2 regions of the Stenotrophomonas sp. STEN054 genome follow, and region 1 is predicted to be linked to the other one. Evidence: predicted binding sites of a transcription regulator. Region 1 holds the regulator's gene; the other holds the start of a gene.
The links. The regulator FliA, encoded in region 1, starts transcription of late flagellar genes. The targets are predictions, from matches to a motif close to TAAAGTTTNNCNNNCNNNGGCCGATAA.
Positions count from the first base shown of each region.

Region 2: a site for FliA is predicted at 1,320-1,346, ahead of AC1VXD_RS08070 (methyl-accepting chemotaxis protein). Genes of this name have one in related genera too.

Region 1 covers NZ_JBXFWG010000012.1:74,129-81,013, reverse strand. Annotated here, with positions in the region: gene AC1VXD_RS06970 (flagellar motor protein) at 1-380, opposite strand, end outside; gene AC1VXD_RS06965 (chemotaxis protein CheA) at 483-2,315, opposite strand; gene AC1VXD_RS06960 (protein phosphatase CheZ) at 2,318-2,923, opposite strand; gene cheY (chemotaxis response regulator CheY) at 2,923-3,315, opposite strand; gene AC1VXD_RS06950 (RNA polymerase sigma factor FliA) at 3,373-4,116, opposite strand; gene AC1VXD_RS06945 (MinD/ParA family ATP-binding protein) at 4,113-5,000, opposite strand; gene flhF (flagellar biosynthesis GTPase FlhF) at 4,987-6,663, opposite strand; gene flhA (flagellar biosynthesis protein FlhA) at 6,809-6,885, opposite strand, start outside.
Region 2 covers NZ_JBXFWG010000015.1:28,178-35,062, forward strand. Annotated here, with positions in the region: partial or broken gene AC1VXD_RS08055 (DUF5694 domain-containing protein) at 1-419, opposite strand, end outside; gene AC1VXD_RS08060 (hypothetical protein) at 567-872, shown strand; gene AC1VXD_RS08065 (GNAT family N-acetyltransferase) at 888-1,295, shown strand; gene AC1VXD_RS08070 (methyl-accepting chemotaxis protein) at 1,568-3,406, shown strand; tRNA gene AC1VXD_RS08075 (tRNA-Leu) at 3,469-3,554, opposite strand; gene AC1VXD_RS08080 (response regulator) at 3,691-4,071, shown strand; gene AC1VXD_RS08085 (SOS response-associated peptidase family protein) at 4,087-5,043, opposite strand; gene AC1VXD_RS08090 (GNAT family N-acetyltransferase) at 5,120-5,536, shown strand; tRNA gene AC1VXD_RS08095 (tRNA-Glu) at 5,631-5,706, opposite strand; tRNA gene AC1VXD_RS08100 (tRNA-Ala) at 5,753-5,828, opposite strand; tRNA gene AC1VXD_RS08105 (tRNA-Glu) at 5,876-5,951, opposite strand; tRNA gene AC1VXD_RS08110 (tRNA-Ala) at 6,001-6,076, opposite strand; tRNA gene AC1VXD_RS08115 (tRNA-Glu) at 6,261-6,336, opposite strand; tRNA gene AC1VXD_RS08120 (tRNA-Ala) at 6,392-6,467, opposite strand; gene AC1VXD_RS08125 (heavy metal translocating P-type ATPase) at 6,557-6,885, opposite strand, start outside.

The DNA of each region.
Region 1 (6,885 bases):
ATGTGCCGGATCGATTCCGGCTCCACGCCATCGACCAGCAGCTGCAGGCCCTTGCGCAGGAACGGGTCGCGCTGTGCTTCCACCTGCGATTCCAGGCCCAGCAGGCCCTGGCGGCGGGCGATGTTGCTCCACTCGACGATCTGCTTGATCAGTTCGTGGCGATCGCTGTGCGGCGGGCGCACGACCCAGCGCACGATCTTGAAGGCGTGCTTGAACACCGCCGGGGCGGTGTGCAGCAGGATTGACGCCACGGTGCCGACGATCACGATCACGAAGGCGGCAGGCGACCACAGCGAAGCCAGGCCGGCGCCTTTCAGGATGCTGCCGCCGACCAATGAGGCCAGGGCGAGAAAGAGTCCAATAAGGCTGAGTCTATCCATGGGTCCGGTATCGGCTTGTGTGAATGGGACTTGAGACACCGGTAGATCGTGTACAGACGGTAGTCACAGTTTTCGGGTTGCCGGGCCATGACCGGCGGGGCTTCAGCGCAGGCCGTCCACGTCCAGGATCAGGGCCATGCGACCATCGCCGATCAACGTTGCACCGGCGTAACCGCGCAGGCCGCGCAGGGCCTTGGGCAGCGGCTTGATCACCACTTCCTCGCGGCCGCGCACCTGGTCCACGACCAGGCCGAAGCGGGCTTCGCCGGCCTGCAGCACCACGATGGTCAGCAGGGTGGAGGCGGCCGGCGTCACATCCAGCCACTGGCGCAGGTCGACCAGCGGCAGGGTGTGCGAGCGGCGGTCCAGCACCGCACGGCCATCGAACCAGCCCAGCGAGGTGCGCGGTGCGTGCAGCACTTCCATCACGCGGGCCAGCGGCAGGGCGTAGACATCCTCGCCGGCCTGCACCAGCAGGGTCGGCAGGATGGCCAGGGTGAGTGGTACGCGGATCAGGAAGCGGCTGCCGCGGCCCAGTTCGGACTGGATCTGGATCTGGCCGCTCAGTTCGCGGATGCGCGACTGCACCACGTCCATGCCGACGCCGCGGCCCGAAATATCGGTGACCTGCTGCTTGGTCGAGAAGCCGGGCAGGAACACCAGGTGCAGGCATTCCTCACTGCTCAGGCGTGCGGCGGCTTCCGGATCGATCAGGCCCTTCTCGCGCGCCTTGGCGCGCAGCTTTTCCGGATCGATGCCGGCGCCGTCGTCCTGCACTTCGATGCTGACGTAGTCGCCTTCCTGCTGTGCCGACAGGCGCACATGGCCCATCCGCGGCTTGCCCTGGGCTTCACGCAGGTCGGGCATTTCCACGCCGTGGTCGATGGCGTTGCGCACCAGGTGCACCAGCGGGTCGGCCAGCGCTTCGACCAGGTTGCGGTCCAGTTCGGTCTCGGCGCCGATCAGCTCCAGGTCCACTTCCTTCTGCAGCGAACGGGCGACGTCGCGCGCCACCTTCGGGAAGCGCGAGAACACCTTGCCGACCGGCTGCATGCGGGTGCGCATGACCGCCGACTGCAGGCGCGCGGTGGCGATGTCCAGCGTCGAAACGGCGCGGTCCAGCTCTTCGTCGCGCAGGCGGGTGCGCAGGGTCTTGAGCCGGTTCCGTGACAGCACCAGTTCGCCGATCAGGTTGACGATGGCGTCCAGGCGCTTGGTATCCACGCGCACGGTGTGTTCGGCTTCGGCCACCGGCTTGTTCGCCGCCGGCTTGGCCGGCGCACGCGGAGCAGGTGCCGTTGCCGGCGGGGCCGCGACCGGCACCGCGGCCACCGGCTTGGCGCCGGGCACGGCACCGCCATGCAGCTGGTCGAGCAGGGCTTCGAACTCCTCCTCGCTGATCAGGCCGTCGTCAGCTTTCTTCGGCGGTGCGACCGCGGTCGGGGCGTTGCCGCCGTGCAGCTGGTCGAGCAGTGCCTCGAACTCGTCGTCGGTGATCAGGTCGCCACCTGCAGCAGGCGCGGCCGCCGTGGCGGCGCTAGCGGCGGGGCTCGCGCCACCGTGCACGTCGAACTGGGCGATCAGTTCCGGCGGCGCGTAGCCGGGTTCAGTGCCGGACGACACCGCGTCGAGCATCGACTGCAGATAGTCCAGTGACTGCTGGGCGGCATCGAAGTGATGGGCCTGCAGCACGGCCTGGCCGGCACGCGCGGCGCCCAGCGCTTCTTCCGCCGCATGGCACAGCTCGACCATGGCGGTGATGCCGAGAAAGCCGGCGCCACCCTTCAGCGTGTGGTAACCACGGAAGACCGCGTTGAGCTGGTCGTTGTCCTGCGGTGCCTGTTCCAGCGACACCAGCTGTTCGCCCAGGCGATCCAGGATTTCCTGCGCCTCGATGATGAAATCGGCAGTGATGTCGTCGGCAACCGCGCTCATGCTTACAGCCCCAGGTCCGACAGGAGGTCGTCGGCGTCGTTCTGCGAGACCGCGTGGCGGTCCAGTCCCTTCAGTGCCGGCCCGGCAAGTTCCGGGTCGGTGCGATGCTGTTCCGGCGGCAGGCCGAGCGCGCCGAAGCCTTCGTGCACGCGGCGGACGATGCCGACCACGCGACGGATGATCTGCCCGGTCAGGTCCTGGTAGCTCTGGGTCAGGGCGATCTCGGTCAGGTTGTGGCGGATGCGCTCAAGCTGTTCGTCCTGGCCCGGCTGCAGGCCATCGGCGCGCAGCTGTTCGGTCAGGGCGCGGCATTCCTCGGCCAGGTCCAGGGTGCGGTGGGTGGCCTGTTCGGTCATCGCCACGACGTGGTCCAGGCGTGCGCAGGCATCGTCCAGCTCGCCGGCCTCGTCGGGCACGGTCGGCAGTTCGCCCAGGGCCTGGCCCAGCTCGCGGGCCAGCCGGGAAAGGCCGCTCATCATCGGCTGGGTGCGCGCGGCCACCAGGCTGTCGATGCGCTGGCGCCAGGCGGTCTCGTCACCCGACTCCAATGCATCCAGGGCCTCCTGCAGGCGCAGGGCGAGGGCGCTTCTGTCGACCTGGGCGTCCATCAGGCGCTCGCTGCCAGGCGTTCGAAGATCTTGCCGAGCTTCTCTTCCAGGGTCTGCGCGGTGAACGGCTTGATGATGTAGCCGTTGACGCCGCTCTGGGCCGCTTCGATGATCTGCTCGCGCTTGGCTTCGGCGGTCACCATCAGCACCGGCAACGTCTTCAGCTTTGCATCGGCGCGGATCGCCTTGAGAAGCTCGATGCCGGTCATCACCGGCATGTTCCAGTCGGTGACCACGAAATCGAACGGCTGGCTCTGCAGCAACGACAGCGCGGCATGCCCGTCCTCGGCTTCGGCGGTGTTGGTGAAGCCCAGATCGCCCAGCAGGTTCTTGACGATACGACGCATGGTCGAGAAATCGTCAACGATCAGGATGCGCATGTTCTTGTTCAAAGCAGAGTTCCTTTGTTGTTCATTGCGGGCGGCCGGGGGCAGCCGCCTCGCGCATGTTCATTGCTCGAGGCCGGCGTCGGCCGCCTCGAAGACCTTCAACCGGCCGCGCAGGCGCAGCACGGCCTGGCCGTGGATCTGGCAGACCCGCGATTCGCTCACGCCGAGCACCGCGCCGATCTCCTTCAGGTTCAGCTCCTGCTCGTAGTACAGCGACAGCACCAGCTGTTCGCGCTCGGGCAGGTGGCCGATGGCCTTGCCCAGTTCGCGGCCGAATTCACCGCGTTCCAGCACCTGCTGCGGGGTTGGTCCGCCCTGGGCGACGGTGTCCAGCTCGCCCTGGTCCTCGATGCGCGATTCCAGGCTCAGCACCTGGCCACGCGAGGCGTCTTCCATCAGGCGCAGGTACTCGGGCAGGGGCATGTCCATCGCCGCGGCCACCTCGGTGGCGCTGGCGGCGCGGCCGCTGCTCTGTTCCAGGCGGCGGATGGTAGCGGCGGCGTCGCGGGCACGGCGGTGCACCGAGCGCGGCACCCAGTCACCACGGCGGATCTCGTCGATCATCGAGCCACGGATGCGGATCGAGGCATAGGTCTCGAACGACGCGCCCTGGTCGGCGTCATAGCTGCGCGAGGCTTCGATCAGGCCCATCATGCCGGCCTGGATCAGGTCGTCCACCTCGACGCTGGCTGGCAGGCGTGCCGCCAGGTGGTGGGCGATGCGGCGCACCAGATCGGAGTGCTGGGCGATGACATCGGTCGCGCTGGCGCGCTGGACTTCCTTGTACTGGGCTGCACCTTTCATACGGTCACCCCACGCTGCTTGAGGATGCGTTCGAGGAAGAACTCGACGCCGCCACGCGGTTCGGTCGGCGCCTGCCAGCGGGCGGTGCGGCGGGCGATCTCGGTGATCGCCAGCGCGGCCGGGCTCGACGGGTAGGCCTTGACCACCGGCTGCTGGCGCTGCACCGACAGCCGCAGCCAGTCATCCTGCGGCACGCAGCCCAGGTAGTTCAGCGAGACATCGGCGAGGAACTTCTCGCAGACGCGGGTCAGCTTTTCGTACAGCACGCGGCCCTCGTTGGGGTCACGCACCATGTTGGCCACCACCTGGATGCGGTCCACGCCACGTTCGCGCGAGAGCACCTTGATCAACGCGTAGGCGTCGGTGATCGAGGCCGGCTCATCGCAGACCACCACCACGGTGTCCTGCGCGGCCTGGCAGAAGGTCAGTACGCCATCGGTGATGCCGGCAGCGGTGTCCACCACCATGATGTCCAGCTCGCGTTCAAGTTCGGAGAACACGTTGACCAGGCCGACGTGCTCGGCCGGGGCCAGTTCGGCCATGTGCCGGCGGCCCGAGGCGGCCGGGACCACCAGTACTCCGTTGGGGCCCTCGATGATCACGTCGTCCAGGCTGCAGCGGCCGGCCACCAGGTCAGCCAGGGTGAACTTAGGGTTCAGTCCGAGGATGACGTCGATGTTGGCCAGGCCCAGGTCGGCGTCCAGCAGCAGGGTGCGCTTGCCCATGCCCGCCAGAGCCACGGCCAGGTTGGCCGACACGTTGGTCTTGCCCACGCCGCCCTTGCCGCCGCTCACCGCGATGGTGCGGACAGGGCCGAGCGGCTCGCTGCGGGTCGCCGACAGCGGGAAGGTATTGGTCAGCTTGGCGTACTCACGCGACGGCATGGTTCAACTCCGGGTTGCAGGGCATATCGGCCGCTCGGCGCAAATCTTCAAGGCGAAGTACGAGATTGGCTGCACTGGCCCGGTGCAGGTCCTCCGGGACGTCCTGGCCATCGGTCACCCAGGTGATCGGCAGCGAGTGGTCGACGGCCACCGAAAGGGCGTTGCCGAAGCGGCCGGTCTCGTCCAGCTTGCTCAGCACCAGGCCCTGCAGGTTGGCCGCGCCGAAGCGGCGGACGACCTCGTCCATGTCGCCGAAGCTGGTATTGGCCGGCAGCACCAGCAGGGTGCGCACCTGGCGCGCGGCCCTCAGCCACTGCAGCTGGGCGGCCAGGGCACGGTCGCGCGGGCCGAGGCCGGCGGTGTCGATCAGTACCAGCTTGTAGTCCTGCAGGCGCTCCAGCAGCTGGTCGAGGTCGGTGCCGCTGTTGGCCTCGTGGACGGCGATGCCGAGCTGGCGGCCGTAGCCGTACAGCTGCTCACGGGCGCCGATGCGCATCGTGTCGGTGGTCACAAGGGCGACGTCACGCGGAGCATGCTTTTCAGCGAAGCGCGAGGCCAGCTTGGCGATGGTGGTGGTCTTGCCGGCACCGGTCGGGCCCACCAGGGCGATCACGCCGCCTTCTTCCAGCGGGTCGACCGGTGCGATCGGCAGCTTGCGCGAGATCAGCCCCAGCATCAGGCCGCGGCCGCGGTGGGCCTCGGTCTCCAGCGGGATCTGCATGGCCACGTCGCGCGACAGGCCGGCATCGAAGCCGTACTCGTCCATCAGGTCCAGAGCGGTGGCACGCACCGCGCTGCCGCGCAGGCGCTCATCAGTGAAGCGGTTCATCTCGCGCTCGATGACTTGGCGCATGCCGGCCACTTCGTGGCGCAGCTGGCGGATCTCGCCGTCATCGGCAGCGACCATGGTCAGTGCCGGGGCCGGGGCCAGCTGGGGCGCCGGCGCCGGGGTCGGCAGGGTGTCGGCCAGCGGCGCCATATCGTTGGCGGGCATTTCCGCCGCCGGCGCTTCGATGGGGGCGACCACGGCTGCCGGTGCGACTGCGGCTTCGACCGGGTGAGCGTCGGCGACCGGGGCCGGCAGCGGCGGCGGCAGGGCGGCGGCTTCTTCCTCCAGCGGCGGGTCGATCAGGAAGCGGGCGCGGTTGATCGGCGCGGCGGCGACCACGGCAGCGCTGGCCGGCGGTGCCACGATGGCGTCGGCGTACGGGGCGAAGATCGCCTCCGGCAGTGCCGATTCGCTGACGCTGGCGCGGGCCAGGGTGGCGGCGAAGCCGGTGCTGCCGCGGGTGGGCACGATCTCGTCGGCGCTGTCCAGGGTGCGGCCGGTGGCGCCGACGGCGGCGCGGGCGAGGGCGGCGACGGCCGAGGTGGTGGCGGCCACCGGCTCGGCGGCCGGGGTCGCGGTGCGGCGGCGGGTCACCGCAGCGATCACGGCGTCGGCGGCGGTGCGCGGCTTCGGCGGCGGCGGCGGGGCGATCTCGCGGCGCGAGGCTTCCAGTGCTCGCTGCACGGCGCTCTCGTCGTAATGGGCGGCGGCGACGATCTCCACGCCTTCCTCGATCCGGCGGTTGGACAGGATCACGGCGTCGGGGCCATGTTCCTTGCGCACCAGGTTCATGGCCGAGCGCATGTCGGCGGCGACGAATCGTTTGATTTTCATGCTGTGGTCACGGGACGAAGTCGGCGGAGTGGCAGTCGAGGAACGCGGGTGGTCGGTGGTCTGCACGGTTCGGGTTCCCCTTGGAATCTGTCGTGTATTGCGGTTTGAACGTGGTGTCTGTTTTCTGGCGCGTGGAAGGCGGGCGTCAGCTGATCGTTCCGACCAGTTTCAGGCGCTTGTCTTCCGGCACCTCGCTGTAGGCCAGGACCGACAGCGACGGAA
Region 2 (6,885 bases), on a different contig from region 1:
GCTTCGGCCTGTTCCGGCGGCGTGGGTGAATCGGCCGTGTGGTCATCCACCGGCCAGAGGCGGTCGTGTCCCAACCGCGCCGCAAGCACGGCAGCAACCTGGAACGTTTCCTGTCGACGTACCCTATGCGCTTCAAGGGTCTGTACCAGGGCAGGCGTCAGCCCGTCGCCAGCATGCCGCTCCGGAACCTGCAGGCGAAGCCACTGCACTTGTGCAGAGCCTGGTTCGCCCGCTGCAAGCAGGACGGCAGCAAGATGGCGCCGTTGCGAGGGCGTTGCATCCTTTGGCAACCCCGCCAGCAAACGCTCTGCTTCGCCGCTTGCGACCGGGACATCCATGCCGGTGGCCGCCTGTGCCGCCGTGGTATCGAAGCAGTAGGTCTGCGCGGTTTCCGCGTAGCGCAGCGGATTGCGGCGCATGACGTTTGAACATGAGCTTCTCCCTGCAATGGATGCATCCGTGATGACGACGATCCTGCACGCGACGCCGTGCGATGTAATCCTCCGTTGGTCATTACAACCATCCGGCCGCTGCCTGCATCGCAGCCAGGCGGGGCATGGGCCACAATGGACGCTGCAGGCTGGAACGAACGACGACATGGACGCTGCACTCCCCATCGTGACGATCGCCGCACTGCTCGGTGCGATCATCGGCTTTGTCGGGCCGCTGGCTGGCGCTGGCAGCTTCTGCGGCTGTCGCCGGTACTGCTGCTGCCGCTGGCCCTGCATGTGCTGCAGACCACGCCGTGGATCTTTGGCGGCGGCAGTAACTGGGTGACTGCGGCGTTGCTGGTCTGGGTAGGCAGTCTCGGTTATCTGCCGGCGGTGCTGGCCATCGCCGTGCTGCGCTGGATGATGTGGCGGCAACGCTGACCGCGGAGGAACACGATGCTGGTAAGGGTAGGCACTCTGGACGAAGCCCTGCAGGTGCTGCGGGGCGTGGGCGAGCTGGGCCAGGGGCGCACGCACGCCACCTACATGCAGCACCTGGCTGGCCGTCGCCACCTGGTGCTGGTGGCCGAGCAGGGCGGCGAACTGGTCGGCTTCAAGGTGGGCTACGCGCTGGACCGCCGGCGCTTCTACGGCTGGGTTGGCGGCATCCATCCGGCACATCGCCGCCAGGGTATCGCCCAGGCCGTGCTGGAAACCCAGCAGCGCTGTGCCGCGCAGGGCTACGACAGCATCGAGGTGAAGACCTCGCAGGCCTTCCCGCAGATCGTGGCCCTGCTGGAGCGCAACGGTTACCAGCCCCGGGGCGAGGCCGAGGGCAAGCTGCGGTATCGCCGGGTTCTGTGAAGACGCGGGGGCTGCAAATGCCCCTAAAGGCCGCGACCCGCCCGCCGATAACCTGACTGGATCCCGCTCCTGTCCCTCGCGGCTGGACTCCAGGCTGCCCCCGACGGGCGGTCCGTGCTGTGTGTACCGCCTTCCGCAGTCCGCAGTCCAGAGCTCTACGCGCACAACGAACAAGGACGCTTCCCCCGCGCGTCTGCAAGTCCAGGCAATTGATGGCCCCGCCGGGCACCCGCCCGCCGGATTGCATTTCATTGGACTCCGAGGAACCCACGATGCTGATGCCAGGATTCACGGCGGGTGAGCAGACACCGGCCGACCCGCACTCCCGTTTTTCGCCCTGGCGCGTGTTGCTGGGCGCGCTGGGCGGCCACCGCACCACCACCGAACTGTCCGCGCAGGACCGCCGCCAGGATGAGCTGGCCGCGCAGGTGGCCGCGCTGCATCGCGTGCAGGCGGTGATCGAGTTCGCCCTGGATGGCACCATCCTGCAGGCCAACGACAACTTCCTGCAGGCGGTGGGCTACCGCCTGGACGAGATCCAGGGCCAGCATCATTCCCTGTTCGTCGATCCCGAGCATGCCCGCAGCGCCGAGTACCGCGAGTTCTGGGCGCGGCTGGCGCGCGGCGAGTTCGACGCCGGCCAGTACCGGCGCTTCGGCAAGGGCGGGCGCGAGATCTGGATCCAGGCCTCGTACAACCCGGTGCTGGATCGCCAGGGGCGGCCGTACAAGGTGGTGAAGTTCGCCACCGACATCACCGCGCAGAAGCTGCAGGCCGCCGATTCCGCGGGCCAGCTGGCGGCGATCGACAAGTCGCAGGCAGTCATCGAGTTCTGCCTGGATGGACGCGTCCTGTCGGCCAACGCCAACTTCCTGGCTGCCACCGGCTACACGCTGGACGAGGTCCGCGGCCAGCACCATTCCCTGTTCGTCGAACCCGACGATCGCAGGAGTGCCGAATACCGGCAGTTCTGGGAAAAACTGGGCCGTGGCGAGTACGACGCCGGCCAGTACCGGCGGCTGGGCAAGGGCGGGCGCGAGGTCTGGATCCAGGCGTCTTACAACCCGATCCTCGACATGAACGGCCGCCCGTTCAAGGTGGTGAAGTACGCGACCGACATCACTGCCCAGGTGCACGAGAACCAGGCCACCCAGCGCGCCGTTGCGCAGACCCGCGAAGTGGTGGCGGCGGCAAAACAGGGCGATCTGACCCACCACGTGGACATGACCGACAAGCGCGGCCCGATCGCCGAGCTGTGCGAGGGCGTCAATGCGCTGGTGGAGGCGATGGCCGGCATCCTCGGCCAGATCAAGTTCGCCGCCGACACCATTGCGGTGGGCGCAACCGAGATCGCGCAGGGCAACAGCGATCTGTCCCAGCGCACCGAGCAGCAGGCGGCCTCGCTGGAGGAAACGGCGGTGTCGATGAAGGGTCTGGCCGACACCGTGCAGCGCACCGCCACCAACGCACGCCAGGCCAGCGAACTCGCCGGCGGCGCGGCGGACGTGGCTGCGCGCGGTGGCACCGTGGTGCATGAAGTGGTCTCGACCATGGCGATGATCAACGCCTCCTCGCGCCGCATCGTCGACATCATCGGGGTGATCGACGGCATTGCGTTCCAGACCAACATCCTCGCGTTGAACGCGGCGGTGGAGGCGGCGCGCGCCGGCCAGCATGGTCGTGGTTTCGCCGTGGTGGCCACCGAGATCCGTGAGCTGTCGCAGCGTTCGGCCAGCGCGGCCAAGGAGATCAAGCAGCTTATCGACGCATCGGTGGCCAATGTCGGCGCCGGCACCGCGCAGGTGGAAAGTGCCGGGCGCACCATGGATGAGATCGTGCGCGACGTACGCCGTGTCAGTGACCTGATGACCCAGATCAGCACGGCCGCCCAGCAGCAGAGCGATGACATCCAGCAGATGAACCAGGCCGTGGACCTGATCGACCAGGGCACGCAGCAGAACGCGGCACTGGTGGAAGAGGCCTCGGCGGCGGCACGCAGCATGGAGGAGCAGTCCGCGCAGCTGCTGCAGACCGTGGCCGGATTCCGGGTGGATGCGGGGCAGGGCAGTTCGACGGCACAGCGCACGCCGATGCTGCGGGTGGTGCCCTGAAGCCGGGGGATGAGCCTCCCGAAACGCAAAAGGCCAGGTCGATGACCTGGCCTTTTGTTCGATGGTGCCGGTGAAAGGACTCGAACCTTCATGGGGTCACCCCCGGCTGATTTTGAGTCAGCTGCGTATACCATTCCGCCACACCGGCAGCAGCGGGCTAGTGTAACCGAGCCCGGCGGGCCTTCATAGAGGCCCGTTCGGACAGGGCCGGAAGCCCGCCGTCCTGTCGGCAATGGCTGGCTGATGGCTATACTGGATCGGCTTAACAGGTGGGGGGAGGCCCCATGGCAGCGTTGCAGGATCTGCGCGTGTTGGTGGTCGAAAACGACGAAATGAGTGCGGCCTTGCTGCAGATGCAGCTGGTGCAGGCCGGCGCCGTGGTCGTCGGCCTGGCGGCGACGGTTGCTGATTCGCTGCGCCTGCTGCAGGAAACCTCGCCGGACGTGGCACTGCTGGACTACCGGCTGGCCCGAAACGAAACCAGTGAACCGGTCGCCGCGGCGCTCACTGCAGCGGGCGTGCCCTTCGTGCTGGCCACCGGCATGACCACCGATCAGCTGCCCGCATCGATGCGCGGCGGCGTGCTGCTGGTGAAACCCTATCTGTCGGTGGATCTGTCGCAGGCCCTGCTGCGCGCGGTCGGCCGTACCAGCGCGCGGGCCTGAGCGCAGTCTTCCGGCTCAGGCCGCTTCTTCGTAGACGTAACGCAGATCCTCGCGGTCATCGAGGATGGCGTGCTGCGTGGCCAGCTGGGCCGGATCGGGATTGAGCCAGGCGTCCAGGTGTTCGCGACGGATCGGCACCACGCCGCGGTCATGGCCAGCGGCAGCCACGTCGGCCGGCGGTACGTCGGTGATCGCGGCGAAGGACAGCAGCCGCCCCTCCGGTCCTTCCCATTCGGCCCACAGGCAGGCCAGCAACAGGTCGCGCGGTGGGTCGGGGCGGAATTCCAGCACCACGTCCTGTTCCTTCTCATCGGCACCCAGGCTGCGACCGGCGATGGCATGGCGCGGGACATGCTCGTAGAACGCGCTGACCACGACCACGCCATGGCGCAGGCCGAAGGCGCCGCGCCAGTAGCCTTCCAGGCTGTCACGGCGCGCGTTGTAGGTGCCCGGATAGAGCACGTCGTTGCGTGCGGGCTTGTCCGGCAGGCGGCACTGGTAGCGCATCGGCTTGATCACCCGCTGCCCGTTCTCGCTGACCATCACCGGTGCGTAGGTGCCGGGGAAGATGCGGTTGTCGCGCGGCAGCAGCTGCACACGGTGCAGATCGTCCAGGCGGGCCTGTGCACGCTCGATGCGGTTGCTGGCCACGCGCAGGTCGTTGCGTGCCTTCTGTGTGGGCCGCGTGGCGAGGATGGCGTTGGCGATGTCGCGCCGTTCGCCCTGCTTCAGCAATTCGGCCTGCAGCGTCTGCTGCTCCTCGGCATGCCATTGCTGGATCTTCGCCACGATGTCGCGGCCCTGTTCGGTGCGTGCACCGGCAAAACCATCGTCCATGGCCTTGGGCGTCTTCGGCCGCTTCTTGCCGGGATCGTGTGCGTACAGCTCGGCGAATTCTTCCAACGACAGCACCGCGCCGTACTCACGGACGAGCTTGGCGTAGTCGGCGCGGATCAGGGCGGAATAGCACATGGGCGTTCCATGGGTGGGGGTCGCAGCGGCTGCGACGAGACTGCGGCAGGATAGCCCGACACCCGGGAGATGACGCATGAACGATTCGACGAGCTGCCAGTTCCGCGATGGCGTGCCGATTGTTGAGGACTACTGCCAGCTGCGCCTGCTGGCGGGGCTGAGCGCCAAGACTGCCGAGGCCGCCAGCCGCGCGCTGCCCAATACCCTGTTCGGGGTCTGCGCGTACCAGGGCAGCGAACTGGTGGCGATGGGCCGGATCGTCGGCGATGGTGGCTGCCACCTGCAGGTCTGCGATATCGCTGTCGTGCCTAGGTTGCAGGGGCAGGGCCTGGGCAAGGAGGTGATGCGCCGGCTGGATGCCTGGATGCAGGCAACGCTGCCGCCTTCGGCCTATGTAAGCCTGCTGGCCGATGGTGAGGCGCACCGCCTGTACGCGCAGTTCGGGTTTGCACCGACCGCGCCGGCCTCGATCGGGATGTACCGGCGGTTCTGAGTCTGTGGCATCAGGCATTCATCCACGCAGGGCGTGGATCTACGGGAATGACAGGCAAAGAAAAACCCCGGCCGGGGCCGGGGTCCTCAAGAATTGGCGTCCCCACGGGGATTCGAACCCCGGTCGCCACCGTGAAAGGGTGATGTCCTAGGCCTCTAGACGATGGGGACGCACGAAAACTTCAAGTTGTAGATCTTCGACGGCCTAATGTCGAAGTGGTGGAGCCAAGCGGGATCGAACCGCTGACCTCCTGCATGCCATGCAGGCGCTCTCCCAGCTGAGCTATGGCCCCATGAAACTCCGGATTGTCCTGCATGGGAGCAGGGTCCGTTTTGAAACTGGCGTCCCCACGGGGATTCGAACCCCGGTCGCCACCGTGAAAGGGTGATGTCCTAGGCCTCTAGACGATGGGGACGCACGAAAAACTTCACGTTGTAGAACCTTCGACGGCCTAATGTCGAAAGTGGTGGAGCCAAGCGGGATCGAACCGCTGACCTCCTGCATGCCATGCAGGCGCTCTCCCAGCTGAGCTATGGCCCCGTGTTACCGAGCCGCCTATCTTACCAACGTATTCACCTTTGTGGAAGCTTTTTTTTCGCTTTCTTCGTTGTGGTTCACCAGGGCCACAAGGGCAGGGGAACCGCAACGCCACAACCTGAACGCCGGTAGGCGGTGAACAAAAAAGACCCGGTTATCGGCCGGGTCCTCGTTGTTCGTGATGAGTTGGCGTCCCCACGGGGATTCGAACCCCGGTCGCCACCGTGAAAGGGTGATGTCCTAGGCCTCTAGACGATGGGGACGCAGATCTCATCAATGTTCTTTCGCGACTCTTCCGACGGCCTAATGCCGAAAGATTGGTGGAGCCAAGCGGGATCGAACCGCTGACCTCCTGCATGCCATGCAGGCGCTCTCCCAGCTGAGCTATGGCCCCACGTCGCTGAGGAGCGAAATAATAGCTGTGACCCCGGGGGTTGGCAAGCGTTTGTTGCACTTTTCTTCACGTCCGTTGCGAGCTCGATGTCAGCCGCCCAGAAGACGCTGCGCGCGCAGGCGCAACGCGTTGCTGATGACCGATACCGAACTCAGGCTCATCGCCACCGCAGCGAGCATCGGCGACAACGTAATGCCCCATGGCACCAGCACGCCGGCCGCGACCGGAATGCCCAGCCCGTTGTAGAGGAAGGCGAAGCCGAGGTTCTGCCGCATGTTGCGCACGGCTGCACGCGACAACTGGCGCGCACGCAGGATCCCGCGCAGATCGCCCTTCACCAGCGTGACCTGTGCGCTGGACATCGCCACGTCGGTGCCGGTGCCCATGGCGATGCCGACGTTGGCGCTGGCCAGCGCAG